3 regions of the Streptomyces kaniharaensis genome follow, and region 1 is predicted to be linked to each of the others. Evidence: riboswitches for the same ligand, from Rfam matches in the RefSeq annotation. Region 1 holds a riboswitch; each other region holds the start of a gene.
The links. A riboswitch is a leader RNA that binds a small molecule or an ion and turns the genes downstream of it on or off. The one in region 1 is predicted to bind cyclic di-AMP.
Positions count from the first base shown of each region.

Region 2: another riboswitch for cyclic di-AMP. It lies ahead of F7Q99_RS06210 (NlpC/P60 family protein); the one in region 1 lies ahead of F7Q99_RS42710 (M23 family metallopeptidase).
Region 3: another riboswitch for cyclic di-AMP. It lies ahead of F7Q99_RS43230 (transglycosylase family protein); the one in region 1 lies ahead of F7Q99_RS42710 (M23 family metallopeptidase).

Region 1 is NZ_WBOF01000001.1:5,563,252-5,572,819, reverse strand. Features, by position in the region: gene F7Q99_RS24885 (hypothetical protein) at 133-393, shown strand; gene F7Q99_RS24880 ((2Fe-2S)-binding protein) at 390-1,112, shown strand; gene F7Q99_RS24875 (alpha-amylase family glycosyl hydrolase) at 1,190-2,773, opposite strand; gene F7Q99_RS24870 (type III PLP-dependent enzyme domain-containing protein) at 2,870-4,171, opposite strand; gene F7Q99_RS42710 (M23 family metallopeptidase) at 4,564-5,568, opposite strand; cyclic di-AMP (ydaO/yuaA leader) riboswitch at 5,571-5,753, opposite strand; gene F7Q99_RS24860 (MFS transporter) at 6,066-7,589, shown strand; gene purB (adenylosuccinate lyase) at 7,606-9,045, opposite strand; gene F7Q99_RS24850 (MarR family winged helix-turn-helix transcriptional regulator) at 9,204-9,568, opposite strand, start outside.
Region 2 is NZ_WBOF01000001.1:1,356,577-1,366,144, reverse strand. Features, by position in the region: gene F7Q99_RS06240 (aminotransferase class V-fold PLP-dependent enzyme) at 1-362, shown strand, start outside; gene F7Q99_RS06235 (Lrp/AsnC ligand binding domain-containing protein) at 370-651, opposite strand; gene F7Q99_RS06230 (rhomboid family intramembrane serine protease) at 693-1,469, opposite strand; gene F7Q99_RS06225 (hypothetical protein) at 1,681-1,959, shown strand; gene F7Q99_RS06220 (NYN domain-containing protein) at 2,286-3,575, shown strand; gene F7Q99_RS06215 (C40 family peptidase) at 3,786-4,823, shown strand; cyclic di-AMP (ydaO/yuaA leader) riboswitch at 5,154-5,307, shown strand; gene F7Q99_RS06210 (NlpC/P60 family protein) at 5,318-6,451, shown strand; gene F7Q99_RS06205 (C40 family peptidase) at 6,680-7,723, shown strand; gene F7Q99_RS06200 (hypothetical protein) at 7,873-8,904, shown strand; gene F7Q99_RS06195 (glycosyltransferase family 87 protein) at 8,901-9,568, opposite strand, start outside.
Region 3 is NZ_WBOF01000001.1:5,422,080-5,431,647, reverse strand. Features, by position in the region: gene F7Q99_RS24280 (MFS transporter) at 1-1,410, shown strand, start outside; gene F7Q99_RS24275 (TetR/AcrR family transcriptional regulator) at 1,636-2,241, shown strand; gene F7Q99_RS24270 (helix-turn-helix domain-containing protein) at 2,384-3,250, opposite strand; gene F7Q99_RS24265 (ATP-binding protein) at 3,664-4,188, shown strand; gene F7Q99_RS24260 (DUF397 domain-containing protein) at 4,410-4,691, opposite strand; partial or broken gene F7Q99_RS24255 (hypothetical protein) at 5,251-6,115, shown strand; cyclic di-AMP (ydaO/yuaA leader) riboswitch at 6,653-6,814, shown strand; gene F7Q99_RS43230 (transglycosylase family protein) at 6,801-8,093, shown strand; gene F7Q99_RS24245 (hypothetical protein) at 8,354-8,554, shown strand; gene F7Q99_RS24240 (IS30 family transposase) at 8,638-9,568, opposite strand, start outside.

The DNA of each region.
Region 1 (9,568 bases):
CCTCCTCGCGAGGGAGGCACGTGAACGGCAACTCCCCTCCCCAGCGGGAGGTTTGGCGATGTCCTGGACGGCAGGCTGGTTCCCGACGGAACAGCCGGCCCGAAGGAGGACGAACCGCCATGAGCAGCCGCCTTGCCAGCACCGCGACCGCGCACTGCGACGGCACGAGGACCGGTCGCGGACTGCCGGGGCACGGTAGCGTTCCTCCGCACCACCAGCGGCGGCTTCACCGTGCGGGGCCGAGCCCGCCCGGCCGCCGGCACGAACCCGGAGGCCCAGCCGATGCCCGACCGCCGCCCGACCGCGCCGATCCGTGAGCACGGACTGCCCGAACACGTCGGGCGGCCCGAACGCGGTGCGGGGCTCACCGGCCGCACCGGGGACGCCCGGTGAGCCCCGCACCCGACTACCGCCGGCTCGCCGCCGTCGGCCCGTACTTCGCGCTCGACACCGCCGCCGCGCCCGGGGACGCCCCGCCTCCGGGCTTCCGGCCCCTGCGCGAGCTGTACGACGGCGGGCCGGACGGGCCACTGGCCGAGCGGGTACGGATCGTGGCCCAGCGGCTCGGCACCGCCGAACCGCGGGTCGCGGCCTCGATCCTGCACCTCGGACTGGCCGCCCGCTTCTGGTCGATGGGCCTGGGCGCGGCCGTCCTCCTGGGTGCGGTGCCGTCGCTGGAACAGGCCTGGCTGCGCATCCCCGACCAGGGGCCGATCGACCTCTGGACGACACCGCCCGAGCCGGCCACCGGTCGGAAGCTTTCCGACCAGCTCCACGAAGCCGTTCTCGTGGGCCAGTTGGAACCCCTGGCGGCGGCCGTCCGGTCGGTCGTCCCGCTCTCCGGCCGGCTGCTCCTCGGCAACGCCGCCTCCGCCCTCGCGGGCACTCTGCGCGTCCTGGACGCGCACGCCCCGGGCGCCGCCCGCGCGCTGGCCGCCGAGGTGCTCGACCGCCCGCCGCTCGCCGGAACCGGGACCCTGCACACCGGCCCGCGCGGCACCGCGTTCCGGCGCACCAGCTGTTGCCTGTACTACCGCGTCGGCCCGGGCGCCGGCGTCTGCGGCGACTGCTGCTTCACCCGGCCACCCGCTTCACGGCGAAGCCGCTCCTGATCCGCACCGCTGCTGCCCGGTGGCGGCCCGGTCGGGCGAAGCCGAGCCCGCGACACCGAGGATTCAGCACCGGGAGCTCAGCGCAGCTCGAACACCCCGTACCCGAATCCGTCCGCCCGCAGCTCCCCGTCCGCCACCCGCACGCCCTGCACGTCCAGCGGCCGCACCGCGACTCCCGCCTCCAGCCGCACCGACCCCGGCTCGCGCCGGGGGTTGACGGCCACCAGGTACCGCCCGGCCCGGGTGTACACCAGCGGATACCCGGCGTGCCGCACCTCCACCCCGCCCGAGGCGCCCAGCCCCGGGTGCGCCCGGCGCAGCGCGATCAGCCGTCGGACGGTGTGCAGCAGCGAGGTCGGGTCGGCGCGCTGGGTGAGCACGTCCGGCCGGTGCGGGTCCGGGTCGACGGGCAGGTAGAGGCGCTCGGGCGGGGCGCTGGAGAAGCCAGCGGTGGGGCCGGGCCGCCACTGCATCGGGGTCCGCGAGCCGGCCCGGTTGTAGCTAGGGCCGAGCACGCTGCCCTCCACGTCGGGCAGACCGGGCACGTACCGCATGCCGATCTCGTCGCCGTAGTAGATGGCGGGCAGGGTGGGCCAGGTGAGCTGGAACGCGAAGGCGGCGGCGAGCTGCTCGGCGGTCCGCGGGCCGGTGGCCAGCCGGGAGAAGTCGTGGTTGGCGGTGGGCAGCGCGATGTGGCCGCTGTCCTCTGTGAGTTGGGCGGCCGAGCGCCAGGCGTCCAGGAACACCTGCGGGGTGCCGCGGCCCTCGGCCTCGAAGTAGCACGGGTCCTGGTGCCAGAAGTCCTCGACGGTGCCGGCGTTGTTGTTCCACAGCGAGCGCAGCGGCAGGCCGCGGTCGGCCCCGCCGAAGTGGAGGAAGAAGTCGGCGTGGAAACCGGCGGCGACGGCGGCGGCCGGGTCGCCCCACTCGGCGAACAGGGCGGCCTGCGGGTGGGTGCGGTCGAGCCAGTCGCGCAGCTCGGTCCAGAGCTTGCCGGTCTCGGTCTTGCCCGGGTCGTCCTTGACCAGCGAGTAGGCCATGTCCACCCGGAAGCCGGCCAGGCCGAGGCCGAGCCAGTGCGCCATGATGTCGCGCAGCGCCGCCCGGTTGGCGCGCGGGCCCTCGGCGTCCACCGGCTGGCGCCACGGCTCGTCGGAACTTCCGCGCGCGTAGCCGAAGTTGAGGGCGGGCTGGCACTCGAAGAAGTTCGGCCGGTACCAGCCAGGGCGGCTGCCGGGCGACGCGACGAAGCCGTCCACCTGCCGGTCGGACCAGATGTAGCGGTGGTCAGCCGGGTCCTCGGCGGCGGCCAGGAACCAGGGGTGGCGGTCCGACGTGTGGCCGGCGACCAGGTCGAGCAGGATCCGGATGCCCTTGCGGCGGGCGGCCTCGACCAGGGCCACCAGGTCCTCGGTGCTGCCGTAGCGCGGGGCCGGGGCGAGGTAGTCGGTGACGTCGTACCCGGCGTCACGGAACGGCGAGTCGAAGCAGGGGTTGAGCCAGACCGTGTCGACGCCGAGCCAGGAGAGGTGGTCCAGGTGCTCGGCGATGCCCGCGAAGTCCCCGATGCCGTCGCCGTCGGAGTCGGCGAAGGTCTGCGGGTAGATCTGGTAGAGGACGGCGTCGGCCAGCCAGTCGAGGCCGGGGCGGGTCGAGGTCATGGGCTGGGTCCTCCTGCCGGGTCCGGGGGCCGGGCTACCGATTCTCGTCGATCCCCGGCCGTCCCGACAGTCCCCGCACACCTCCCGGATCGCCGATCAGAAGAACGTCCTGACCAACCCGGTGACCCTGGGCTCGGGGGCGTCCGCGGAGTCCAGCACCGGGATCATCGTCCACTTGTCGAAGGCGGTGCACGGGTGCGAGACGCCGAGCCGCAGCACGGCGCCGACGGGCGCGAGGTCGCCCGCGTCCCGGAGGAAGGCGTGCTGGTCGTTGAGCGCGGTGATCCGGGCCGACGTCCCGGTCAACTCCGCGCCGCCGCGCACGCGTTGCGGCTCCGGCAGGCCGTCGTCGAACGGCAGGTCGCGCTTTCCGGCGTCCAGCAGGGCGAGTTGCGGCTCGGGCCGCGACACCACCCGGGCCCAGCCGTGCAGCGCGCCGCGGAACGGGGCGTCGCCGGCGCCGCGCACGAGCGGCGAGACACCGCGGTAGAAGCCGTCGTCGTGCGCGATGTAGGCGCCCGAGCGCAGCACGGTGAGGGTGTCCGGCAGGTCCGCCAACTCCTCGACCACCAGGTCGAAGTAGGCGCTGCCGCCGGCCGAGACGATCGGCGGCGCGTCGTCGGGGTAGGTGCCGGCCAGGCGGTCGTGCAGCTCGGCGAGCGCCTTCAGGTAGCCGCGGACGGTGGCCAGCCCGTCGTCGGTGGCGTCGTGCGCGAGCGCGCCCTCGTACCCGCCGACGCCGGCCAGGCGCAGCGTCGGGGCGCGCAGCACGGCGGCGGCGATCTCGGCGGCCGCGTCGACGCCGCGGGCTCCGGTCCGCCCGCCGGGTCCGCCGAGTTCGACCAGCACCTCGACCGGCCGCTCGGCCCCGGCGGCGCGCAGCGCCTCGTCCATCAACCGCACGCTCTCGGTGGAGTCGACCCAGGAGACGAAGGCGAACTCCGGGTCGGCGGCGAGTTCGGCGGCCAGCCATGCGAGCCCGGCCGGGTCGAGCAGCGTGTTGGCGAGCAGGATCCGCTGGACGCCGAAGGCGCGGGCGACCCGGATCTGCGGCAGGTTGGCGAGGGTGATGCCGTGGCTGCCGGCCGCCAGCTGCGCCTGCCAGAGGGCGGGCGCCATGGTGGTCTTGCCGTGCGGGGCGAGGGCGACGCCGGCTTTGGCGCACCAGTCGGCCATGGTCCGCAGGTTGTGGTCGAGGGCGGTGGCGTCGAGGGTGAGCAGCGGGGTGCCGAGCCCGGTGAGGGTGGGCCCGGTGGCCAGCCACTCGCGGACGGTACGCCCGTGGGCGTCCGCCGGGACGGCCTTGAAGCGCCAGTCGAGCAGCTCGTCGGCGAGGGCCGCCACCGCGGCTTCGTCGATGCCGGGCCCGGTGCCGCCGCGTGCGAAGGTCTGCTCCACCGTCTTCCTCCATCAGCCGAGTTTCCGCAGGTGCGGCGGGGGTTGCACCTGCCGGCAGCCCCCGTGACGCCCGAACAGTAACAGCCGCCGGGTGACGATGCCCGGGGCGAGCCCGGCCGGCTCGATGGTGACCGTGCCGGACGGTCATCCGGCCTCCTCCGCCCGCCGGAGCTGGAGCCAGCCGCCGGCCAGGTGCCGACAGGAGACCCCGGAGACGACAGCGGCCGGCCCGGCTCGCGAGGGAGGTCTCGCGAGCCGGGCCGGCCTTGGGCGTGTCCCGCGCCCATGGTCCACTGGTGCGGCGATCACCCGGTCGAGCGGTCACCCGACATGACCATCCCGAGTGGTCGATTCGCCCCGCATCAGCGGTGGTCGTTCACCCCGAGCAGGGGTCAGAGCGCGACGCCGTGCGCCCGGAGGTAGGCGACCGGGTCGATGTCCGAACCGTACTCCGGCCCGGTGCGGATCTCGAAGTGCAGGTGCGGGCCGGTCACGTTGCCGGTCGCACCGGAGAGGCCGAGCTGCTGGCCGACGGTGACGGTCTGGCCGATCTTCACGCCGATCACGGACAGGTGCGCGTACTGCGCGTACTTGCCGTCGGCGAGCTTGATCTCGACCTCGTTGCCGTAGGCGCCGCCGTTGCCGGCCTTCACCACGACACCGTTGGCGACCGCGAGCAGCGGGGTACCGGTGGAGGCGACGAAGTCCTGGCCGGTGTGGTGACCGGAGGCCCACATCGAGCCGGCGACGCCGTAGGCCTCGCCCAGCACCGGGTGGGCGAGCGGGGCGACGTAGCCGGAGGTGCTGGCCACGGCCGCCGGAGCGGCGGTGACGGCCTGGGCGGGCTTGGCGGCCGCGGTCTTGACCTGGACCTGGGCCGGAGCGGCCGGCTTGGCGGGCGCGGTCTGGGCCTGCGGGGCCGGGGCGGCCGGGGCGGCGGGCTTCTCGGCGGGCGCAGCGGCCGGAGCAGCCGGAGCAGCGGCCGGAGCAGCGGCGTGACCGGCGATCGCGAGCTTCTGACCCGGGAAGATCAGGTTCGGGTTGGCACCGACGACCGAGCGGTTGTGGTCGTAGAGCGCGTGCCAGCCGCCCTCGACGTGCTTGACCTCGGCGATCTTGGAGAGCGAGTCGCCGCGGACGACGCGGTAGCTCTCCTCGGTCTGGGCGGCCTGGGCCGGTGCGGCGGCGGCCGGCTTGGCGTCGACGCTGGTGGCGCCGGTCCAGGTGGTGTTCTGCGCGACCGGCGCGGCCGCGGCGGCCGGAGCAGCCGGGGCGGTCTGCGCCTGGGCGCTCATCGCGGTCACGAGCGGAAGGGCGAAGGACACGCCGGTGACGGCGGTGGCGATGCCGATGCGGGCGGCGCGGGGCAGGCTGATACGACGAGCCTGAGCAGGCATGGAAGATTCCTCTCCGACGCCTGCGAGGTGAGCTGTCGGGTTCGGGCTGGAGTTCGCCCGGCCGCATGCGCGGCTTCACCCCAAGCCGGTCCTCGAATTCGCACGCATTCGCATGCGAATTCCGGTCCGGCGACTTACCTGTGGGTCCCCCGCTCCTGCCGTACAGAGTTCAGTTCGAACCACCGGGCAGCGGCAGGACTCGGCGTTCCGCCCGGCAGATCCGTCCGGGCTGGCCGGGCGGTCGCTGAACTAAAACCCATCGGTCCCGGATCGAGCAATGTCGATCTCCCGGACCCGCGACGAATCCGCGGAATGCGGTGACGCTCCGGATGATCCGCTGCACAGTACGTGCACTATCCATTCACTCGGCGCCACTGATCCGCAACGCTCCGCCGATTTCGCGGCCGCTCCGCAAGTAGCCGCTCACGTACCGCGATCGGCGGACACACCACCGGTGACCCTTGTCACGTCGGCCCCACCGGGCGGAGGATCGGGCCGTGGCCACAACCGAGGCCGGCACCCTGCGCCTGGGCACCGCGCGGGGTCGCTGGGTACTTCTGGCGACGGTGCTCGGCTCCAGCATGGCGATGCTCGACGGCACCGTGGTGAACGTCGCCCTGCCCCGGATCGGCGCGGATCTCGGCGCCTCCCTCGCGTCGCTGCAATGGACGCTGAACGCCTATCTGCTCACGCTGGCCGGACTGATCCTGCTCGGCGGCGCGCTCGGCGACCGGTACGGCCGGCGCCGGGTGTTCCTGCTCGGCGTGGTCTGGTTCGCCGCCGCCTCCGCGGCCTGCGCCGCCGCGCCGAACATCCAGGTGCTGATCGCCGCCCGCGCCGTCCAGGGCGTCGGCGGGGCACTGCTGACGCCGGGTTCGCTCGCCATGCTCCAGGCGGTCTTCCATCCGGACGACCGCTCGGCCGCGGTCGGCCTCTGGTCCGGCCTCGGCGGGGTGTCAGCGGCGGTCGGCCCCTTCCTCGGCGGCTGGCTGGTGGACGGCCCCGGCTGGCGGTGGATCTTCCTGCTGAACCTGCCGCTCGCCGCCGCGGTCGTCACCGTCGCCACCCGCTACGTCCCCGAGAGCCGCGACGAGAGCGCGACCGGCCGCTTCGACGTGCTCGGCTCACTGCTCGCCGCCCTCACACTCGGCGCGATCACCTACGCGCTGACGGCGGCCGGCGAGGGCCTCTCCCCCACCGTCTGGCTCACCGGCGCGATCGGGCTGGCCATCGGCGCGGCCTTCCTCGCCGTCGAGCGCCGCGCCCCCGAGCCGATGCTGCCGCTCGGCCTGTTCTCCTCGCGGCTGTTCACCGCCGTGAACCTGGTCACCCTCTGCGTCTACGCGGCGTTCAGCGGCGTGTTCTTCCTGCTGGTCGTGCAGCTGCAGATCGTCGCCGGGTTCTCCCCGCTGGTCTCCGGCCTGGCCCTGGTCCCGATCACCGTGCTGATGCTGGCGCTGTCCTCGCGCGCCGCACGGCTCGGCAAGCGGATCGGCCCGCGCATCCCGCTGACCGTCGGCCCACTGCTGTGCGCCGCGGGAGTGCTACTGATGCTGCGCACCGGCCCTGGCTCCTCCTACTGGGCGGATGTGCTGCCCGCCGTCACGGTGATGGGCTGCGGGATGACGCTGCTGGTCGCGCCGCTCACGGCCACTGTGCTGGCGGCCGTCGAGGTCCGGCACGCGGGCATCGCCAGCGGCGTCAACAACGCCGCCGCGCGCGCCGCCGGCCTCCTCGCGGTCGCGGCCCTCCCGGCCATGGCGGGCCTGAGCGGCGACGCCTACCGGGTGCCGTCCGCGGTGAACGACGCCTTCCACACCGCGATGCTGATCTGCGCCGGACTGCTGACGGCCGGCGCGCTCATCGCCTTCACCACGATCCGCGGCAGCGTGCTGGCCCCCGAGGACCACCCCGTCGCCGAGCCGGACACCGAATGGTGCTGCGGCACCACCCCGCCCCTCGACCCCGGCCACGTCCACACGCACGAGGGCCCCGCCACCGATCCGGCAGCAGGGCCCTAAGTGAGCTGACTCACCGTCAGAGAATGTCACCAGGTGCGTACTTGGCGGCCTCCGGGTAGGCGGCGACGACGGCCTCCACCTGGCGGAGCACCTCGGCGACCTGGGCGCCGGCCGCACCGGTGAACGACAGCCTGTCCGCCAGCAGCGCGTCCAGCGCGGCCCGGTCCAGCGGGATCCGCTCGTCGGCGGCCAAGCGGTCCAGCAGCTCGTTCTCCCGCGCGCCCGCGCGCATCGCCAGCGCGGAGGCGACGGCGTGCTCCTTGATGACCTCGTGCCCGGTCTCCCGGCCGACGCCCGCGCGCACCGCACCCATCAGCACCTTGGTGGTGGCGAGGAACGGCAGGTAGCGGTCCAGCTCGGCCTCGATCACGGCCGGGAAGGCGCCGAACTCGTCGAGGACGGTCAGGAAGGTCTCCAGCAGGCCGTCGAAGGCGAAGAAGGCGTCGGGCAGCGCGACCCGGCGCACGACCGAGCAGGAGACGTCGCCCTCGTTCCACTGGTCGCCGGCCAGCTCACCGGTCATCGACGCGTAGCCGCGCAGGATGACGGCCAGGCCGTTGACGCGCTCGCAGGAGCGGGTGTTCATCTTGTGCGGCATCGCGGAGGAGCCGACCTGGCCCTCCTTGAAGCCCTCGGTGACCAGCTCGTGGCCGGCCATCAGGCGGATCGTCTTGGCCAGGCTGGACGGCGCGGCGGCCAGCTGGACGAGGGCGGTGAGCACCTCGAAGTCCAGCGAGCGCGGGTAGACCTGGCCGACGCTGGTGAGCACGTTCTCGAAGCCGAGGTGGCCGGCCACCCGGCGCTCCAGCTCGGCCAGCTTGTCGGTGTCGCCCCCGAGCAGGTCCAGCATGTCCTGCGCGGTGCCGACCGGACCCTTGATCCCGCGCAGCGGGTAACGGGCGATCAGCTCCTCCAGGCGGCGGAAGGCGACCAGCAGCTCGTCGGCGATCGACGCGAAGCGCTTGCCCAGCGTGGTGGCCTGCGCGGCCACGTTGTGCGAGCGGCCGGCCATGACCAGCTCCGAGTGCTGCGCGGCGAGCCGGGCCAGGCGCACCAGCACGGCGACCGTGCGGTCGCGCACGTACTCCAGGGACTGGCGGATCTGCAGCTGCTCGACGTTCTCGGTCAGATCCCGGGAGGTCATGCCCTTGTGGATCTGCTCGTGACCGGCGAGCTCGCTGAACTCCTCGATCCGGGCCTTCACGTCGTGGCGGGTGATCCGCTCACGGGCGGCGATCGAGCCGAGGTCGACCTGGTCGATCACCCGCTCGTAGTCGGCGACGGCGTTCGCCGGCACCTCGACACCGAGGTCCTGCTGGGCCTTCAGGACGGCGAGCCACAGGTGGCGCTCAAGGACCACCTTGTGCTCGGGGGACCACAGCTGGGCCAGGGTCGCCGAGGCGTACCGGGAGGCCAGGACATTGGGGATCTGGGGCTTCGCGCTCACGCTTCGCAAGCCTAACAGCCGAGGTCAGCCGGGACCGGCCCACCCTGGTCGGCTCCGCCGACGGCCCCGACCCGGGCGAGGGCCCACAGGTCCACGCCCAGGTCCACGCGCTCGACCCACACCTGCCCGGCCGCCGGCGGGCACAGCGACCCACCGTCAAGCGGGTGCTACTGCGCGGCGCCCGTCCGACCGGCCAGCACCGGCAGCACCTGCGCGCAGATCGAGTGCAGGGCGACGCGCTGCTCGTCCGTCATCGCCTCGAAGGCCTGGTGGGTCCGCGCCATCTCGCCGCGGATGCGGTTGAGGATCTCGCGGCCCTCGTCCGTGATCACGACGATCTTCACCCGCCGGTCGCCCGCCGCCGCCTCGCGGTGGGCGAGCCCCAGCGACTCAAGCCGGTCGACGATCCCGGTCACGTTGGAGGCGTCACAGCCCAGGCGTCCGGCCAAGGCCCGCATCGGCACCGGCTCCTGCACCGAGCCGAGCGCCTTGGCCTGCGAGGAGGAGAGCCCATGGCGGGCCGCAGCCGCCG
Region 2 (9,568 bases), 4.2 Mb from region 1:
CGGTCTCGGCGCGAGTGGGCGTGCTGTCCTTCGTCGTCCAGGGCTGGAACAGCTCGCACTTCTCGGCCGCGCTCTCCGCCGAGTACGGCATCGGCGTGCGGGACGGCCTGTTCTGCGCGCACCCGCTGGTGCGGACCCTGCTGAACGACGAGGCGCCGGCCGTGGTCTCGACGTGTGGCGCTCCCGACCCGTCGCTGCCGGGCGAGCGCAGCCTGAACGCGATCCGGGTGAGCTTCGGGGCCGGGACGCCGGACGAGCACATCGACCGCTTCCTGACCGCCGTCCGCGAGCTGGTCACGGACGGCGCCGCGTGGAACTACCGCAACGAGGACGGCCGTTGCGTCGCCGACACCCGTCGTTGAGGGGCCGCTACTCGTCGAGGCCGAGGGCGAACGCGGCCTCCAGGTCGTGCTGGGAGTAGGTGCGGAAGGCGATCTGGGTCTCGGTGTGGGCCACGCCCGGGATCTTGTTCAGCCGGCCCGGGATGACGTCGGCCAGGTCGTCGTGCCTGCGCACCCGGACCATCGCCACCAGGTCGTAGCCGCCGGTCACCGAGTACACCTCGCTGACGCCCTCGATGGCCGCGATGGCCTCGGCGATCTCCGGGATGCGGTCGACACTGGTCTTGATCAGGACGATGGCGGTGATCACAGTTCCGGCTCCTTCGTGGGGTGCCGACAGGGTATCGGGCGTCAGCCGGGTCGTCGCGGGGGACGGCCGACCACGGTGCAGGCGTAGAGGAAGCCGGCCGAGAAGCCGATCACGTGGACCAGATAGGCGACGCCGGGGCCGGCCGCGTGCACCGACCACCCCTGCAGGACGAACCAGAGGCCGAGCACCAGCCAGGCCGGGAAGCGCAGCGGCAGGAAGAGCAGCAGCGGGACGAGCGTGGTCACCCGGGAGCGCGGATGGAAGCGCAGGTAGGCGCCCAGCACGCCGGAGATCGCACCGGAGGCGCCGATCAGCACCCGGGTCGAGTCCGGCGAGTGCGCCTCGGCGAGGGCGAAGCCGTACGTGGCCAGGCTGCCGACGGCCAGGTAGAAGAGGGTGAAGCGGGCCCGGCCGAGCCGCCGTTCGACGGTGGGGCCGAAGACATAGAGGAAGAGCAGGTTGCCCGCCAGGTGCAGCCAGCCGGCGTGCAGGAAGAGCGCGCTGAGGACGGAGAGCGCCGGGTGCTTGCCCGGGGTGGCGGCGGCCGGGCAGCCGGGGACCGGGTCCTCGGCCAGCTGCTCGGCGGAGAGCGGGCGTCCGGCGAGCAGTTCGGCGGGGACGGCGCCGAAGCGCTGCTCGTACCGCTGCTCGGCGCAGACCCGGGCCTGCCCGCTGCCGTAGAGCGGGTTGAGCCCGGCGGCCGGGCCGAGCAGGAAGACCAGGGTGTTGACCGCGATGAGGGCGTAGGTGACCGCCGGGGCGGGCACGGCCGGGCCGCCGTCCCGCATGTCGGTGTGGCCGGGGGCCGCGAGCGCCATGCGGTCAAGCATCCCTCCGGGCGCCCTTTGTAACACCGTGTTGTACGGCAGGTGGACTAGAGCCCGACTCCCGCTCCGGATCCCGCGAACCGGTGGCCGTGATGGTTGCCCCAGGCAATAGGCTTGGGCCGGGCATTCCCGCCTCCCGCCGCCGACGCCGGGGCCCCGGGGGAGCGCCCAGCCCATCCAGGGACCACCCGAGAGGACCCCGATGACCGTCCCCGCCCTGACCGCCGAGACGCGCTGGCGCTGCACCCTGTGCGGCAACCTCACCCGCTTCGACGTGACCCGCACCGCGCGGGTGACCGAGTTCCTGCACTTCGACCTGGCCGGCGAGTCCAAGGTCGAGGAGACCGAGGTCCTGAACGAGACGATCGAGTCGGTGCGCTGCCGCTGGTGCAACGCGGTGGACCAGGTCGAGCTGGTCGCCCGCCCGGGGGCAGAGGGCGCTGAGGCAGAGGGCGCTGAGGCCGCGGCCGAACAGGGCTGATGCCCCGCCGGTGCGGTGGACGGCGCGCGGCGCGGGCGTCCGCCGCACGGGACAATACAGACAGGACGCACGGAGCGTGACGACAGCGGCGGCGGCCGCGGGGCCGTGCGCGTTGGACCAGGATCGGAGCCGAGGACGTGGTGGACGCAGCGAGGGAGCCCACCGGGCCGCAGGGGCGCCAGCCCGCTGCGGGCGGGCGGGCGCCGGCCGCTGAGGCGGCGGAGACCGTCGTCGGGGCCACCTCGTCCGAGGCCGTCGAGGCCGCCGAGGCCGGCTCCGGGGCCGAGGAGGCGGCGGGCCGCCCGGTCGAGAAGCTCGACCGGCCGCTGCCCGAGGGAGTACGCCGGCGCGTGGTCGGCCTGGCGGCGGACGCGCTCGGCGGAATGCCTCCGGGCGAGCTGCCGCAGAGCCTCCGTCAGTACGCGAAGTTCACCCCTGTGCGGCGCGCCAAGTACGCGGCCACCGCGCTGGCCGCGGCGCTGGAGTCGGAGCCGGCCTTCCGGGTGCGGATAGCGGAACGGCTGCGGCTCGGGCAGCCGGACCTGGTGAAGGCGCTGGAGTCGGGCAGCGTCCCCGGCGCCGCCGATCCGATGGACGTCGCGGCCGCCGCCTACCTGGTGCGGTCGGCGGGCTGGAGCCGGCTGGTCGCCGAGGCCGGCGAGGAGGCCGAGCGGGCCGACGCCGAGGGCGCGGCGGCGGAGGCGGCCCGGCTGGCGGAGAAGCTCCAGGCCGAGCTGACCGAGGTGCGTGCGGCCGCGCGGGCGGACCTGGACCGGCAGCGGGCCGAGTCGGAGGACGTCCGCCGGGAGGCCGACGCGCTGCGCCGGAAGATGCGGTCGCTGGAGAGCGACACCCGCCGGGCGCAGGCCGAGACCCGCCGGCTGGCCGGGGAGCTGGAGACGCTGCGGGCGCAGGCGGCGGCCGAGCGCAGCGCCGCCGAGAGCGAGGCGCGGCGGCTGCGGCACCGGGTCTCCGAGCTGGAGAACGCCGCCGAGCAGGGCCGCCGGTCGGCTCGCGAGGGGCGCAGCGTCGAGGACATGCGGCTGCGGCTGCTGCTGGACACCGTGCTGCAGTCGGCGCAGGGGCTCCAGCGGGAGCTGGCGCTGCCGGTGTCGCAGATCCGCCCGGCGGACCTGGTGGAGGCGGTGGTGCCGGGTGCGGCCTCGCCGCACGACGTGGCCCGGCGCGGGCTGGCGGAGGACGATCCGGCGCTGCTGGACCAGCTGCTGGCGATCCCGCAGGTGCACCTGGTGGTGGACGGCTACAACGTGACCAAGACCGGCTATCCGACGCTGCCGCTGGAGCAGCAGCGGATCCGGCTGCTGGGCGGGCTGGCGATGCTGGCCCAGCGCACGCAGGCGGAGGTCACCTGTGTGTTCGACGGGCAGGACCTGGACGTGCCGGTCATCATGGCGCCGCCGCGCGGGGTTCGGGTACGGTTCAGCCGGACCGGCGAGACGGCGGACGAGCTGATCCGCCGCCTGGTGCGGGCCGAGCCGCAGGGCCGCCCGGTGGTGGTGGTCTCCACCGACCGGGAGGTGGCGGAGGGCGTGCGGAAGGCCGGCGCGCGCCCCGTCGCCTCGGTGCTGCTGCTGAATCGGCTGGCCCGGCCCTGACCGGGGGTGACCCCCTTCGGATCGGGATGATGCCTGGTCAGAACCCTTTTCGGGGGGATGGGGGGATCTGGTGAAGTCACTCTGAAGGTGTGAGTTCACGCCTTCGAGGGAGTGGCGGAACGCTTAGATCTTCACTAGGGTCTGGCGTCAAACCTATTTTCCGGATTCTCACTCGATCGGGTGAGGCCGATGGAAGAAGGAGCCCGTCCCTTGGCCTCCCACCGCCGTCCCAAGCAGCCGAGCCGCGCGCGGGTCTCCGTGCTCACCGCTGCCGCTGCGACCGCGGTCGCCCTCTCCGCCCAGGTGGCCGCGCACGCCGCGCCGCAGCCGAACAAGTCGGACGTCAAGGCGCAGATCGACCAGCTCCAGCAGGAGCAGGAGCAGGCGGCGGAGAAGTTCAACGGCGCCAAGGAGCGGGCCGACCAGCTGCGCAAGCAGGCCGACCAGCTGCAGGACCAGGTGGCCCGCGGCCAGGAGCAGATGACCCAGCTTCAGGCCGGCCTCGCGGGCGTGGCGGGCGAGCAGTACCGCACCGGCGGCATCGACCCGTCCGTGCAGCTGATGCTCTCCTCCGACCCGGCCGGCTACCTGGACAAGGCCTCCAGCGTGCAGCAGGCCAGCACCAGCGAGGCCGAGGCGCTCAAGGGCCTGCTGGACCAGCAGCGCCGGCTGGACCAGGAGAAGGCCGAGGCCGCCGCGGTGCTCGCCTCGCTCGACGCCACCACCAAGGACCTGAACCAGGCCAAGGCGGACGTCAACCAGAAGCTCAAGGCGGCGCAGGACCTGCTGAACTCGCTCAGCGCCTCCGAGCGCGCCGCGCTGCGCGCCCAGCAGGCGCAGGACGACCGCGCCTCGCGCGGCAGCGACCGGGTCGACCTCAGCAACCTGCCGCCGGCGAGCGGGTACGCGGCCGTGGCCGTCGCCAAGGCGATGAGCAAGCAGGGCTCGCCGTACGTGTGGGGCGCCACCGGGGAGAACACCTTCGACTGCTCGGGCCTGATGGTCTGGGCGTACGGGAAGGCCGGCGTCTCGCTGCCGCGCACCTCGCAGGAGCAGGGCGACGTCGGCACCCGGGTGCCCTCGCTGGACCAGGCCCAGCCGGGCGACCTCGTCATCTACGGCAGCGACCGGCACCACGTCGGGATGTACATCGGCAACGGCATGGTGGTGCACGCGCCGCACACCGGTGACGTGGTCAAGGTGATGAAGGCCGACGCGATGCCGATCAACACCATCCGCCGGGTCTGACGGCCCGACACCGAGGAGTCGTCGCCCCTGTGATCCGCGCCACCTCTGCACGGGGTGGCGCGTTCGCTTCTGTTCGCGCCGTACCCCAATTGGTGATCGGTGATCAGCTTTGCGTACGGCGGCGATCACCATCGGTCATCTTCACAAATGAACTTGGTTCCTCTACCGCTTTTTTTCTGACAAGGATTTGAACGGATCACGGTTCAGTTACTAGGGTCGTGCCCCGAACCACCGCACTGTCGATCACCCAGCCAGGGTGGCGGCGGTGGTTTCCGTCGAGTTCGTGAAGCAGCGGGGCAGGTCGAAGCGCCTGTCCGACGGGGAGCCCAGTGGTCGGGGGAGCTGTGGAACGGAGCCGGGGAACCACGTTCCTCCGGGGTGAATCGGCGCCAGGTCGGCCGGTGGAACGGCTGTGAGGCGTCGTAGGGCATGCTTCCGGCCCGAACCCGTCAGCTCACCCGGTAGGCGGACCTAGGAAGAAGGAGCCCGCCTTCGTGGCGTCCCATCGTCGTCCCAAGCCCGCCAGCCGCACCCGTGTGTCCATCCTGACCGGTGTCGCCGCTGCAACCGTCGCCCTCTCCGCGCAGTCCGGTGCCCACGCCGACCCGGCGCCGACCAAGGACCAGGTCAAGGAGCAGGTCGACCAGCTCAACGAGCAGGCCGAGGTCGCGACGGAGAAGTTCAACGCCGCCCAGGCCAAGCAGCAGGAGCTGCAGAAGCAGGTCGGCAGCCTGCAGGACCAGGTGGCGCGCCAGCAGGCGCAGGTGACCGACCTGCAGGGCGGACTCGCCGAGATCGCCGGCGAGCAGTACCGCAACGGGGGCATATCCCCGACCGTCCAGCTGATGTTCTCCGCCAGCCCGGACAACTTCCTCAGCCAGGCCGACGCCCTGAACCAGGCCGGCAGCACCCAGAAGGGTCAGCTGAAGGAGCTCCAGGAGCAGCAGCGCAAGCTCGACCAGGACCGCAACGAGGCCCAGGCCAAGCTCGCCGAGCTGGACACCACCACGCAGCAGCTCAAGACCGCCAAGGAGGAGGTCCAGGGCAAGCTCAGGGCCGCCCAGGACCTGCTCAACACCCTGACCGAGCAGGAGCGCCAGGCGCTCCGCGCGGCCGAGGAGAAGGCCGCCGCCGACGCGAAGGCCAAGGCGGACGCCGCCAAGGCCGCCCAGCAGGCCGCCGACCGCGCCTCCCGCGACAGCACCCGCACCGGCCTGGGCTCGCAGCCGAGCTCCTCGCCGAGCTCCTCGCCGGTCGCCAAGCCGGCCCCCGGCAGCTCGCACGGTGCCGCCGCGCTGTCCTACGCCGCCAGCAAGGTCGGCAGCCCGTACGGCTGGGGCGACACCGGCCCGAACTCCTTCGACTGCTCCGGCCTGATGGTCTGGGCGTTCGACCAGGCCGGCGTGTCGCTGCCGCGCACCTCGCAGGAGCAGGCCCACGCCGGCACCCGGATCGGTACGGACCTCTCCCAGGCCCAGCCCGGCGACCTCCTGATCTTCTTCAGCGACGCCCACCACGTCGGCATCTACGCCGGCAACGGCCAGGTGCTGCACGCGCCGAAGCCGGGCGCCTACGTCCGCTACGAGGCGGTCTCGAACATGCCGCTCTCCGCCATCGTGCGCGTCTGATCCCCCTTCAGGCCCTCGCAGGCCCGGTCTTCCACCACGGAAGGCCGGGCCTGCGGCTTTTCCCCGGACTCGGACTGATGTCCGATTAGATGTCAAATATTCGGGTTGGGAAGGGTTTGGACTCGGTTGCCCGGACTCGCTAACGTCTGCCACCGGACTCCCGCTTCCAGGCCGCCCGCTCCGGTGCGGCGGCGGGGCCGTGCCGCAGGATTTGGAGCCGCCGCCGTCATGCCCGTGCACCGCCGTTCCCAACTGCTCGCCCGTGCGCTGGTACTGACCGCGGCCGCCACCACCGCCCTCGGCGTCACCGCCGGCGGCAGCGCCCACGGCGCCCCCGTGCCGGACGCGCCGAACCGCGGCGACGTCAAGGCGCAGGTCGAGCAGCTGTACAACGAGGCCGAGCAGGCGTCGGAGAAGTACAACGCCGCCCAGGAGGCCCAGCAGCGGCTCCAGGGCGAGACCACCATCCTCCAGGGCGAGATGGCCGTCGCCCAGGACCAGCTCAACCAGCTGCGCGGCGACCTCGCCACGGTGGCCGGCGCCGAGTACCGCGGCGGCGGCATGACCCGGGCCGTCCAGCTGATGCTCGCCACCGACCCGGACGGGTACCTCACCCGGGCCCGCACCCTCGACCAGGCCGCCGAGCGGCAGAACGACACGCTGCACGAGCTGGTCACCCGCCAGCGCCGGCTCGACCAGCGCCGCGCCGAGACCACCGGCAAGCTCGCCGAGCTCGACCAGGCCCGGCGCTCGCTCGCCGACAGCAAGGAGCAGATCCAGCAGCGGCTCGCCAAGGCCCAGAAGCTGCTCAACGGCCTGGGTGCCACCGAGCGGACCCGGATGGCCGCGCAGGACGCCCACGAGGCCGAGCAGCGCGCCACCCGGGGCACCGACCGGCTGGACCTCGGCACCGTCCCGCCGGCCTCCGACCGCGGCGCGGCGGCGCTGGCGGCCGCCGTGAGGATGATCGGATCCCCGTACGTCTACGGATCCGCCGGGCCCCGCACGTTCGACTGCTCCGGTCTGATGTACTACAGCTGGCGGCAGGCGGGAGTGACCCTGCCGCGCACCTCGCAGGCCCAGGCATACGCCGGCCAGCGGGTCAGCCTCTCCGAAGCGCGACCGGGAGACCTCGTGATCTTCTACCGGGACATGCACCACGTCGGCATGTACGCCGGCGGCGGGGTGATCGTGCACGCCCCCTACCCGGGCGCCAAGGTCCGCTACGAGAGCGTCAACGCGATGCCGGTCGCCGGGGTGGTCCGGCTCTGAGCCCGACCCCGGCCGCGATACGGTCCTGCGTCCTCTCCCGCCGCGGCGCGCTGCTGCTCGCGGCCGGCGGGCTGGTCCAGCTGTCCCTGCCGCCCGCCGCCCCCGCGGCGCCCGCCCGGGGCCGCGCGGCGGCGGAAGGGCGCGCCGAGGTGGCGGCGCTGCTGGACGAACGGGCACGGGCCCTGCCCGGCGCGTCCGGGCTGCCGCTCGCCGAGGCCGGCTACCGCAATCTGCTGCTCGCCGCGGACGGCGGTCCGGACCGGCTGACCGTCGCGGCCGACCTGGCCGTCCGGGTCGCCGGGTACGACGAATACCCCACGGTGTACCCGCGCCGCCTCGCGCTGGCACGGGCCGGCGACGGCTGGCGGGTCGAACGGGAGGAGAGCGCGAGCGGGCCCCCGGCGCTCTGGGACCTCGGCACCGGTCGGTCCGCGCAGGGCGCGCACTGCCTGGTGCTGGGCCTGGCCGACGGTCCCGACCCGGCCGGCCTGCTCGCGGTCGGCGACCGGGCCGCCCCCGCGGTCAGCGCGGTCTGGGGCGCCGGCTGGGCAGGCCGCCTGCTGCTCGAACTGCCCGCCACCGAAGCGCAGTTCGCCCGCCTGCTGGAGGCCGACCCGGCCGGCTGGACGGGCATGGCGGCGGTCACCGTGGCCGCCCCCGGTGCACCCCGGCACGCCCCGGCGGACCGGGTGCTGATCAACCCCGAGACGTACGGGCGGCTCAGCGACTTCGGCCGGCAGGCCGTCGTCACCCACGAGGCCACCCACGTCGCGACCCGGGCCGACACCCGCGCCTGGACGCCGCTCTGGCTCTCGGAAGGCGTCGCCGACTGGACGGCCTACCGGGACTGCGGCCGCTCGCCCCGGCAGATCGCCCCCGAGCTGGCCCGTGACGTCGCCGCAGGGAAGCCGCCCACCGCGCTGCCCGCAGACCGCGACTTCACCGCTGGTGCCACCGGCATCGCCCAGGCCTACGAGCAGGCCTGGCTCGCCTGCGAGCTGATCGCCCAGCGCCACGGCCCCGACCGGCTGGTCGGCCTCTACCGGGCGGTCGGCGCGGACGACGGCGCCGGGGAGGACCGGGAGCGCCGGCTGGACCGGCTGCTCCGCGCCGAACTGGGCGTCGGGACGGCCGAGTTCACCAGGCTCTGGCTGGCCGAGGTGGCCACGCTGGCCGGCTAACGACCGGCCGGGGTGTTCGGGCGGTCGATGCCGTCCAGCAGGTCCTGCTCGTAGGCGATGCCCGGGCGCACCGGGTACGCGGCGGCCGCGACCGGCTCGGGCTCGGCCAGCACCACCGTCGGCGGCAGCAGCCGGTCCGGCCCGCGGGTGGAGCGCCAGAGCCGGACGCAGGACAGCACGGTGGCGGCCAGCAGCAGCAGGTTGCGCGCGCTCAGCACGGCGACGGCCGACGGCTCGCTGGCGAGGATCCGGTTGAACATCAGCGGGAACTCGACGAGCGTCAGCGGGCTGGCGAGCAGGATCAGCACCGCCACCGGCCGCTGGCTGGTGCCGTGCACGGTCAGGCAGACCGCCGCGACGCCGATCAGCCACACCACGTACTGCGGGCTGATCACCCGGCTGGTGACGGTGAAGATGAGCAGCGCGGTCAGCGCCGCGTCGTACATCGTGGCGGCGTTGCGGCGCCGGGCGGTGAAGCGCCACAGCAGCAGCCAGACGAAGCCCAGCACGGTGCCGGCGATCATGACCTTGCCGATGACGCCGACCCAGGGGCCGAGCATCTCCGGCGAGCCGTAGTTCATCGTCACCCTGCCGTCCCAGGCGCCCGCGAGCCGGGCGTAGTGCAGCGGCAGCGCGCCGAGCGACTCCACCTCGATGCCGCGCT
Region 3 (9,568 bases), 140 kb from region 1:
CTGGACGCCCTCGACATCTCCATGGTGGGAGTCGCCCTCCCCTCCATCGGCTCCGACCTGCACCTCTCCACCTCCGCCCTGCAGTGGGTGGTCTCCGGCTACGTGCTCGGCTACGGCGGCCTGCTCCTCCTCGGCGGACGGGCGGCCGACCTGCTCGGCCGCCGCCGGGTGTTCCTGGTCGCCCTGGGCGTCTTCGGCGCCGCCTCGCTGCTCGGCGGTCTGGTCGACGACGGCGGCCTGCTGATCGCCGCCCGCTTCCTCAAGGGCGTCAGCGCCGCCTTCACCGCCCCCGCCGGCCTGTCGATCATCACCACGACCTTCGCCGAAGGCCCCGCCCGCAACCGGGCGCTGTCGATCTACACCACCTGCGGCGCCAGTGGCTTCTCGCTCGGCCTGGTGCTCAGCGGCCTGCTCACCTCGGTCGGCTGGCGCTGGACCTTCCTGATGCCCGTCCCGGTCGCGCTGATCGCCCTGCTCTTCGCGATCCGGCTGCTCCCCCGGCCCGTCGAGGAGCGGGTCAAGGGCGGCTACGACGTGCTCGGCGCGATCACCGGCACCGCCACCGTCCTGCTGCTGGTGTTCACCGTCACCGAGGCACAGGGCGCCGGCTGGCTGAGCCTGCGCACGCTCGGCTCGCTCGTCGTGGTCATCGCCCTGGCCGCCGCCTTCCTCGCGATCGAGAGCCGCACCGCCCACCCGCTGGTCCGGCTCGGCATCTTCCGCAACGGCGCGGTGAGCCGCGCCAACCTGATCGCCTTCACCATGACCGGCGCGTACGGCGGCTTCCAGTTCATCGCGACGCTCTACCTCCAGCACCTGCTCGGCTGGTCGGCCCTGGAGATGGCCCTCGGACTGCTGCCGGCCGGCGCGTTCGTCGCCCTGTCCGCGCCGTTCATCGGCCCCATCGTGGACCGCTTCGGCACCGGCAGGCTGCTGCCCGTCGGCGTGCTGTCGCTGACCGCCGCGTTCGCGCTGTTCCTGCGGCTCGACGAGCACAGCTCGTACCCGGTCCTGGTGCTGCCATCGATGCTGCTGCTCGGCGTCGGCTTCGCGCTCGCCTTCCCGTCGGTGAACATCGCCGCCACCGACGGTGTGGCCGACGAGGAGCAGGGCCTGGCCTCCGGCCTGGTGAACACCGCGATCCAGGTCGGCACCGCGGTGGTGCTGGCGGGGGCGACGGCGATGATCACCGCAGGGAGCGCCGGGGGCGACAGCCCGCAGGCGCAGCTGGACGGCTACCGGCCGGCGCTGGTGTTCGTCACGGCGGTCGCGCTGCTGGGCTTCCTGATCGCCCTCGTGGGCGCCCTGCTGGACCGGCGAAGGAAGTCAATCACCGTTCCAGTAGCGGATTATGATTATCCGTCAGCCGGTCTCGACACCACCAGGGCGGAAGTTTTGACCAAGCGCTGACCGTTGACCCCGAGCCCTCGACCGACCCCTCGTCATCGGGCATTGGCGCCGGCTCCACCAAACCCCCGTGTTGGTGGAGCCGGCCGTCTTCGTACCGGCCGCCGTGCGGCGCCGCCGACCCGGTTCTGCGGATCGGCCACCGGCTCCGCCAGTATATTGGCCGGGAGCCAACGAACGTTCGGAGCAGACACGATGGCACCTCGCGGGGATTCGGTCAATGAGGAAATGCGCCAACGCTCGCGCCGGCGCATCATGCGGGCCACCGTCGAGCTGGTCGACCAGCACGGATACGCGGGCACCACGCTGACCGACATCGCCGAGCGAGCCGGCCTCGCCCGCGGGCTGCTGTCCTACTACTTCGACGGAAAACGGCTGCTCATGCAGTCCGCGACGCACCGGATGATGCACCAGTCGCTCAGCCGCGCGCTGGCCGAACTCGCCCCGGACGCCTCGCCGGAGGCCCGGCTGGCCCGCGCCATCGACGCCGTGCTCGGGCTCGCCCTCGACCACCCCCGGGTGATGCGCTCCCACCTCGCACTGATCCTCGACCCGGACACCGGCGCCTTCGTCCAGGATCCGGAGCAGCAGCAGCTCGGCGCGATCCTCCAGGGACTGCTGCGCGACTGGGGCGCGCCGGACCCGGTCGCGGAGCACGCGGTGCTGCGCAGCGCGCTCATGGGCGGCTGCATAGGCGTGCTGCTGCCGGGTGCCGAGCTGCCGCTGGCGCCGATCCGCGCCGACCTGTTCCGGCGCTACGAGTTGGCGTGGGAGCTGGGCTGCCCGCCGCAGCCGCTGCCGCCGGAACGCGAACGGCCGCCGGCCCGCGGCTGACAACGTGTGGGCGATGGCGGCAACCGAGGCCGTCCGACGGAGCGTTCAGGATCCACCGGGCAAGGGCTCAGCGTTCTCTCGGAGTTCAACCTCGCTTGTGAAGGTCGACGCCCGTTGAGAACTTCTACGCCCCTCGAGGAGTTCAGCGTTCCTTCAGGATCGAGGCGAGCAGGTCTATCGTGCGCTCGGGCGTGAGACTGTCCACGCAGAGCCGCTCCATGACCTGGATGTAGGCGTCGACGTCGTCCCGCTTGTCGAGGTAGAGCGCGCTGGTGAGCTGCTCCAGGTAGACCACGTCGGCGAGGTCCTGCTCGGGGAAGCGCAGAATGGTGAACGCGCCGGACTCGCCCGCGTGCGCACCGAAGCGGAACGGCATGACCTGGATGACGACGTTGGCCTGCTCGGCGACGTCGATCAGGTACTGCACCTGGCCGCGCATCACCTCGGGCCCGCCGACCGGGCGGCGCAGCGCGGCCTCGTCGATGACGGCCCACAGGCGGGGGCTGGTGCCCTCGGTCAGCAGCTTCTGGCGGCGCAGGCGGAGGCTGACCCTCCGCTCGACCTCCTCCTCGCTGATGACCGGCCGACTCTGGCCGAAAACGGCCCGCGCGTACTCCTCGGACTGCAGGAGTCCGGGGATGAACTGCACTTCGTACGTACGGATCAGCTGCGCGGCCTCCTCCAGGCCGACGTAGGTCTGGAACCAGCCCGGCAGCACGTCGTTGAAGCTGTGCCACCAGCCGGACTTGTTGGCCTCGCGGACCAGGCCGAGCAGGGCCTCCCGCTCCAGGCCGTCGTCGACGCCGTAGAGGCTGAGCAGATCGGCGACGTCGCGCTCCTTGAAGCTGACCCGGCCGAGCTCCATGCGGCTGATCTTGGACTCGGAGGCGCGGATCGCGTAGCCGGCGTCCTCGCGGGTGATGCCGCGCGCTTCACGCAGGCGGCGCAACTGTGAGCCGAGGAGGATCCGGCGGACCATCGAGCCGCCGCCCGGCTGAACTGTGGTCATGCGGTCGAAACCTCCACCTAGGGCAAACAGCGCACAGTCTGCCATCAGTTGAGCGCTCACGGTGCCGATACTGACGGATGTTCCTATCAGTTCTGCACTCCACACACCAGGATGCACGTGCATCCGGCGCTTGCATATGCCAATAGTGCGACTGCACGTGAATCGACTCTTGCATCTGCAGTGAGCGCAGAGGACCATGGTGCACGTGCACCTGCACACCCCTGGCAATCCCGCGGGCTCCGCGTCGACCCCACGCGCGACTCCGTGCACCAGCCCGGCAGCGCCCCCCGCGCCACCGGGCGTTTGTGCGCGCGCGCCTGGTCGCGGGGGCCGTGCGGCCGAGCGAGTCGGAGGTGACCGGCATGACCCCGGCGGGTCCAGCCGTGTCCGCCCCCTTATGGGAGGAGCTCTTCATGAGCACCGGTACGGCTTTGGCGGTTGACCCCCTTGTGGTCACCTGTACGCTCGCTCCTCGCTTCGAAGCCGTCAGAACAGCGCGCGACTTCGCCAGAACCGCTCTTCAGCGCTGGGGCCTGATGGAGTTGTTCGACGATGTCGCGCTGGTGGCGTCGGAGCTGGTGACCAACGCCCTGCGGCATGCGATCGGCGCACGGCCCGACCCGTCGGGCGGCGCCCTGGGCGAGTACGACTTTCCCACACACGCGAGCGCGGACGGCCGGCTACCGATCCGAATAAGCCTCGTGCACCGTGCGCCCCAGATCGTCTGCGCGGTCAGCGACCCGAGCAGCATCGGCCCGGTCGCCCGGGAGGCCGACTTCGTGGCCGAATCGGGCCGCGGGCTGCACCTGGTGGACTCGTTCAGCCGCTCCTGGGGCTGGCACCCGCTGGGCGGCGGCAAGGTGGTCTGGGCACTGTTCGAGGCCGAACCGGAGGCGGCGATCCCCGAACTCGGCGGCCGGCACCGGCGTTCCGCCTAGCACCGGGCGAGCGCATCCGCGCGGAGGGAGACCCCGGGAGGCCCCCTGGGCCCGGCGGCCCGGCACTCCTCTGCGACCCTGGCACTCCCCGGTGGGCATTCCTCAGCCCCGGCTCACCCCCGAAAGGCCGGCCCCGAGGACCGGGCCCGAAAGCCCGAAAGACAAAGGCCGTCGCGGTGTCGGCACCCACGACGGCCCCCCGATGGCGGAGCGAAGGCCGGTCAGACGGCCAGGTGGTCGAACTCCCCGTCCTTGACCCCCAGCAGCATGGCGGCGATCTCGGCCCGGGTGTAGATGAGCGCCGGACCGTCCGGGAAGCGCGAGTTGCGCATCGCCACGTCGCCCCCCGGCAGGGCGGCGAACTCGACGCAGTTCCCCTGGGAGTTGCTGTGCAGGCTCTTCTGCCAGACCACTCCCGTCAGATCGGCTGCGGCCATCCCGTTGTACGCGCCGTGCTCGCCATACGAACCGTACGAGCCGTGCGTGTCCTGCGAGTCGTGCATAGAAGTCTCCCGAAGAGCCCCGGAGTTGCGGTCCAGCGCGGCGCCCCCGGCAGCCGCCGAACAAACGGGCCGGCCCCGTACCAGCCCGGCACAACGCCTCACTTGACGCGATGATAGCTGCTGTGCACGTGCATCAGCACGAGACATTGCAGGTGCACGAGGCCTTTCAATACCCGGCCCGAACTCTTCACGGACCCTTCCCCGACGACACGTAAAGGGACATAGCAGACTGAATCGGCAGGCTCCCGATGACCCGCCGTGAGCGGCTCCCCGCTGAATGTTGATCTTCGAGAGCCGGGAGTCGCACTCTCGTGACGCTCCGTCAGTTCAGCCTCGGACTGTGAGACATCTCACGCGCCGCCGGTGCAACGCAACCCCTCGCCGGGTACGTCTTCAGGAGATACCGGTGGGCGCGCGGGGGTTGGGGCAGGTATGCCCGGAATGCAGTGAATCATCCCGTGCGTACGGCCCCCTCGCCCGGCGCGCACACCACGCTCGCGCGAAACCGGCACGGCAGCCGACTGCAGCCCTGACGGGCCGATGTCCTACGATCTCCGCCATGAGCACCGCAGCCATTCCGGGCGCGCCATTGCCCGTCCGCACTCCAGGCTCCCGTGCGCGGGGGCGCCATCGCCGCCCCGAGCGCCCTGAGATCCCGGCCGGTTCCCCGGCCCTGGTGCTCGCCGTACCCGCGACCGCGGGGCCCGAGTCCCGCTCGGTCGTCGAGGAGCTGCTGTCGATCGTCCGCAGTGAGCAGAACGGCGTGCAGACCGCGGCGGGTTACCTCCCCGGCGACGCGGACGAGGACGAGGGCGGCCACGAGCACACCGTCGCCGAGCTGCTGGCCGAGGCCGCCGAGGCCGGCCTGCCCGCGCCGATCCTGGTACCGCTGGTACCCGGCCCGCACGGCTTCCTGACCGAGCTTCACGCGCTCGCCGCCGAGGCCGGCGCCCAGGTCACCGATGCGCTGGGCCCGCACCCGCCTGCTCGCCGAGGCCGTCCACGTGCGCCTGTCCGAGGCCGGGCTGGCCCGCGCCGACCGTGCCCGGCTGTTCGCCATCGCGACCGCCGCGGACGGCGTCGTGCTGACCACCGTCGGCGGCGAGGACGCCGCCGCCGCGGCCGGGATCACCGGCGTGCTGCTGGCCGCCCGGCTGGCCGTCCCGGTCGTCGCCGCCGCGCTCGACGTGCCCGGCTCGGTGGCCGCGGCCGTCGCGCACCTCAAGGAGACCGGCTCGGAGCGTCCCGCGCTGGCCCCGCTGGTGATCGGCCCAGAGGCGGACGCCGAGCTGCTCGCCGCGGCCGCCGAGGAGACCGGCTGCCCGTCCGCCGCGCCGCTGGGCGCATACCCGACGGTGGGCCAGCTGATCGCGTCCACGTACCTCGCCGCGCTGCCGGCCCCGTCGCCCGAGGCGCTGGCCGCGCTGGCGGAGGCCGAGGCGGCGGCTGCCGCCGAGGCCGAGGCGGCCGCTGAGGCCGAGGCGGCCGCTGAGGCCGCTCAGGGCGCCGAGGAGACTGCCGGCGAGTAGCAGGCCCACGCACAGCCCGAAAGGGCCCGGAACGGTGGCGTTCCGGGCCCTTTCGGCTTGCGGCGTACGGGAGTTAAGAGCTTAATGCGCTAGATGTCCGTTCTGTCGATGTTTGCCCATGGATGTTCTTCGACAACGGGAGCGGGCGAATCGCCGCCGCGACGCCTCCCGGGCGCGCACGCCGGAGCGCGACTCGACGCGCCGTCACCCATCTCCTGAAGCACAGACAGTTGTGCGCATCCACAGGCAGATTCCCGAAAGACGATCATTTCCGATCATGATGAGCGGCAGTTTTGGCACTTCCCACCAATCGGTGATGCGCGTCACAGCTATTTGCAGTTTGAACTTAAGTCTGCTTAACGTGCTCCCCGTTCGTGACCACACGGACCCAGTTCATCCGCAACGCCGAGTCCTGCCGTCGGGTGCACTGGCAGCGCGAAAACGCACCACGGCAGGAGCGGGGGACCCACAGGTAAGTCGCCCCGGACCATTCCTCGGAACGGTCCAGGGCTAGGGGTGAAGCCGCGCCCACGCGCGGCCGGGCAACTCCGGCCCGAATCCGACAGCTCACCTCGCAGGCGTGGGAGAGGACCGCGTCTTCATGCTGCCCACCAACGGCACTCGCCTGTCCAACCGCGCCCGCCGCGCGATCGCCGCCCTCGGCGTCGCAGGCATCGGTCTCACGATCCCCTGCCTCACCTCCGGCACCGCCTCCGCCGCCACCGTCGCCACCTGGGACAAGGTCGCCCAGTGCGAGAGCAGCGGCAACTGGAGCATCAACACCGGCAACGGCTTCTACGGCGGCCTGCAGTTCACCAACAGCACCTGGGCCGCGTTCGGTGGCACCTCGTTCGCCCCGCGCGCCGACCTGGCCACCAAGGACCAGCAGATCGCGATCGCCGAGAAGGTGCTCGCCGTGCAGGGCCCCGGCGCCTGGCCGGTGTGCTCCATCCAGGCCGGCCTGACCAAGGGCGGCGCCCCGGCCGCCGTCAACACCTCCGCCGCCGCCGCCAAGCCGGCCGCGCAGACCCCCGCCCCGGCCGCCAAGCCGGCCGCCGCCCCGGCCAAGGCCCAGACCCCGGCTCAGGCCCCCGCCCAGGCCCAGGCGTCCGCCGACGCGGCCAAGGGCACCGGGTCGCAGAGCTGGCAGGGCAAGAGCCAGAGCGCCCAGGCCCAGGACTACACCGTCGTCGCCGGCGACTGGCTGTCCGCGATCGCCGACAAGCACCACGTCCAGGGCGGCTGGCAGAAGCTCTACGACCTCAACCGCAGCACCATGACCGAGGGCGCGGACCGCATCTACCCGGGCCAGCGTCTGCACCTCGCCGACTCCGCCCAGAGCTCCACGGACGGCCACGCCGGCCAGAGCTTCAACTGGTTCAACCGCTCCTCGCAGTCCGGCCAGACCGCCACTGCCACCGCCGCCAAGCCGGCCGCGCAGGTCCAGACCATCGCCGCGAAGTCCGCCGCCCCCACCCAGGCGCAGGTGCAGGCCGCGGCTCCGGCCGCCGCCGGCAGCATGGCCGCCGCGGTCGCCTTCGCCGAGTCGAAGGTCGGCCAGGCCTACGTCTACGGCGGCACCGGCAACGGTGGTTGGGACTGCTCCGGCCTGACCCAGGCCGCGCTGCGCGCCGCGGGCGTCAACATCCCGCGCGTCGCCGCCGACCAGGCCGCCGCCAGCACCCACGTCTCGCTGGACAGCCTGCAGCCGGGTGACCTGCTGTTCTGGTCCAACAACGGCAAGGACTCCGGCGTCTACCACGTCGCGATCTACGTCGGCGGCGGCAAGTACGTCGAGGCCGCCAACCCGAGCGCGGGCGTGCGGATGCAGACCATCGCCAACTTCGCGCCGGACTTCGCCGGCCGCGTCTGAGGACAGTCGGCGGGAGCCGTGGTCACGGGCGAGGTGACCGGCGACGGTGACGGGTCACCGGTCGCCAGGGACGGCTAACAGATGACAGCGAACAGCTGACAGATAACAGATGTTGAAATCTGTTATCTGTCAGCTGTCGTCTGCTAGCGGTCGCCCCGGGGAGAGGGCTGGTCGCTCCTCCCCGGGGCTTCGGCCTATCCGCGTGGTCAAACCTCCGCCCGACGGGCATGCTGCTGCTCTGCACCCGAGGAGGAGTCACCATGGCCCTGGTCACCGTCACGCTCGACGCGAACCTCGCGATCGACGCGATGATGCTCTCCGGTACCAAGAACCCGCAGGACGCCGTCGAACTGGTCCTGCGCGACTACCTGGCCCGCGGCCGCCGTACCGAGGCCCGTACCGGCGACGCCGCCGACAGCCAGCGGCTCACCGCCGACCGCCCGCCGGTCCAGGAGGGCTGAGCCGGCAACCCGACCGGACACGGCGAAGGGCCTGGAGAGCAACCGGCGGTTTCTAGTGGTCGTTGCAACACGTGGTCGGTTGTCTAGGCCGCGAGGAGTTTAGCCAGACGCTCGGCTGGGGTTTCCCAGCCGAGCGTTTTGCGTGGGCGGCGGTTGAGCTGGTCGGCGACGGCGGCCAGGTGCTCGGGCGTGTGGACCGACAGGTCGGTGCCCTTGGGGAAGTACTGCCGCAGCAGGCCGTTCGTGTTCTCGTTGGAGCCGCGCTGCCAGGGACTGGCCGGGTCGCAGAAGTAGACCGGGATGTCGGTGGCCAGGCTGAACTCCGCGTGCCTGGCCATCTCGCTGCCCTGGTCCCAGGTCAGGGACCGCTTCAGCTGGACCGGGAGTGTCCGGGCGGTGGCCACTAGGGCGTCGCGGACGGTCTCGGCGGTGTGGTCGCCGGGCAGGTGCAGCAGCATCACGTAGCGGGTCGAACGCTCGACCAGGGTGCCGATCGCGGACTTGTGCTCCTTGCCGAGGATCAGATCGCCCTCCCAGTGGCCGGGGACGGCCCAGTCCTCGGCCTCGGCGGGGCGCTCGCTGATCATGACCATCGGGTCGGTGAAGCGGGAACGCCGGCAGTTGGCCTGCCGCTGGGGCCTGCGGCGGGCCCGGCCTGAGCGCAGGGCACCGGCGAGCTCGCGCCGCAGCTCGCCGCGGCCCTGGACGTAGAGCGCCTGGTAGACGGTCTCGTGGACCACGTGCATCTCCGGCCGGTCGGGGAACTGTCGACGTAGAGCGTGGCAGATCTGCTCCGGGCTCCACTGCTCGTCCAGCATCGCCTGGACGGCGGCGTGCAGCTCGGGGTTCTCGGTGATCTTGCGGGCCTTGGGGCGGGGTCGGCGAGCGTCCGCCCTGGCCTGGGCGGCGTGCGGACGGTAGTGCCACTGCCCGCGAGTGCCCTCGGTGCGGTTGCGGCGGATCTCCCGGCTGATGGTGGACGGACTGCGGCCCAGCTCCGCGGCGATGGCCCGC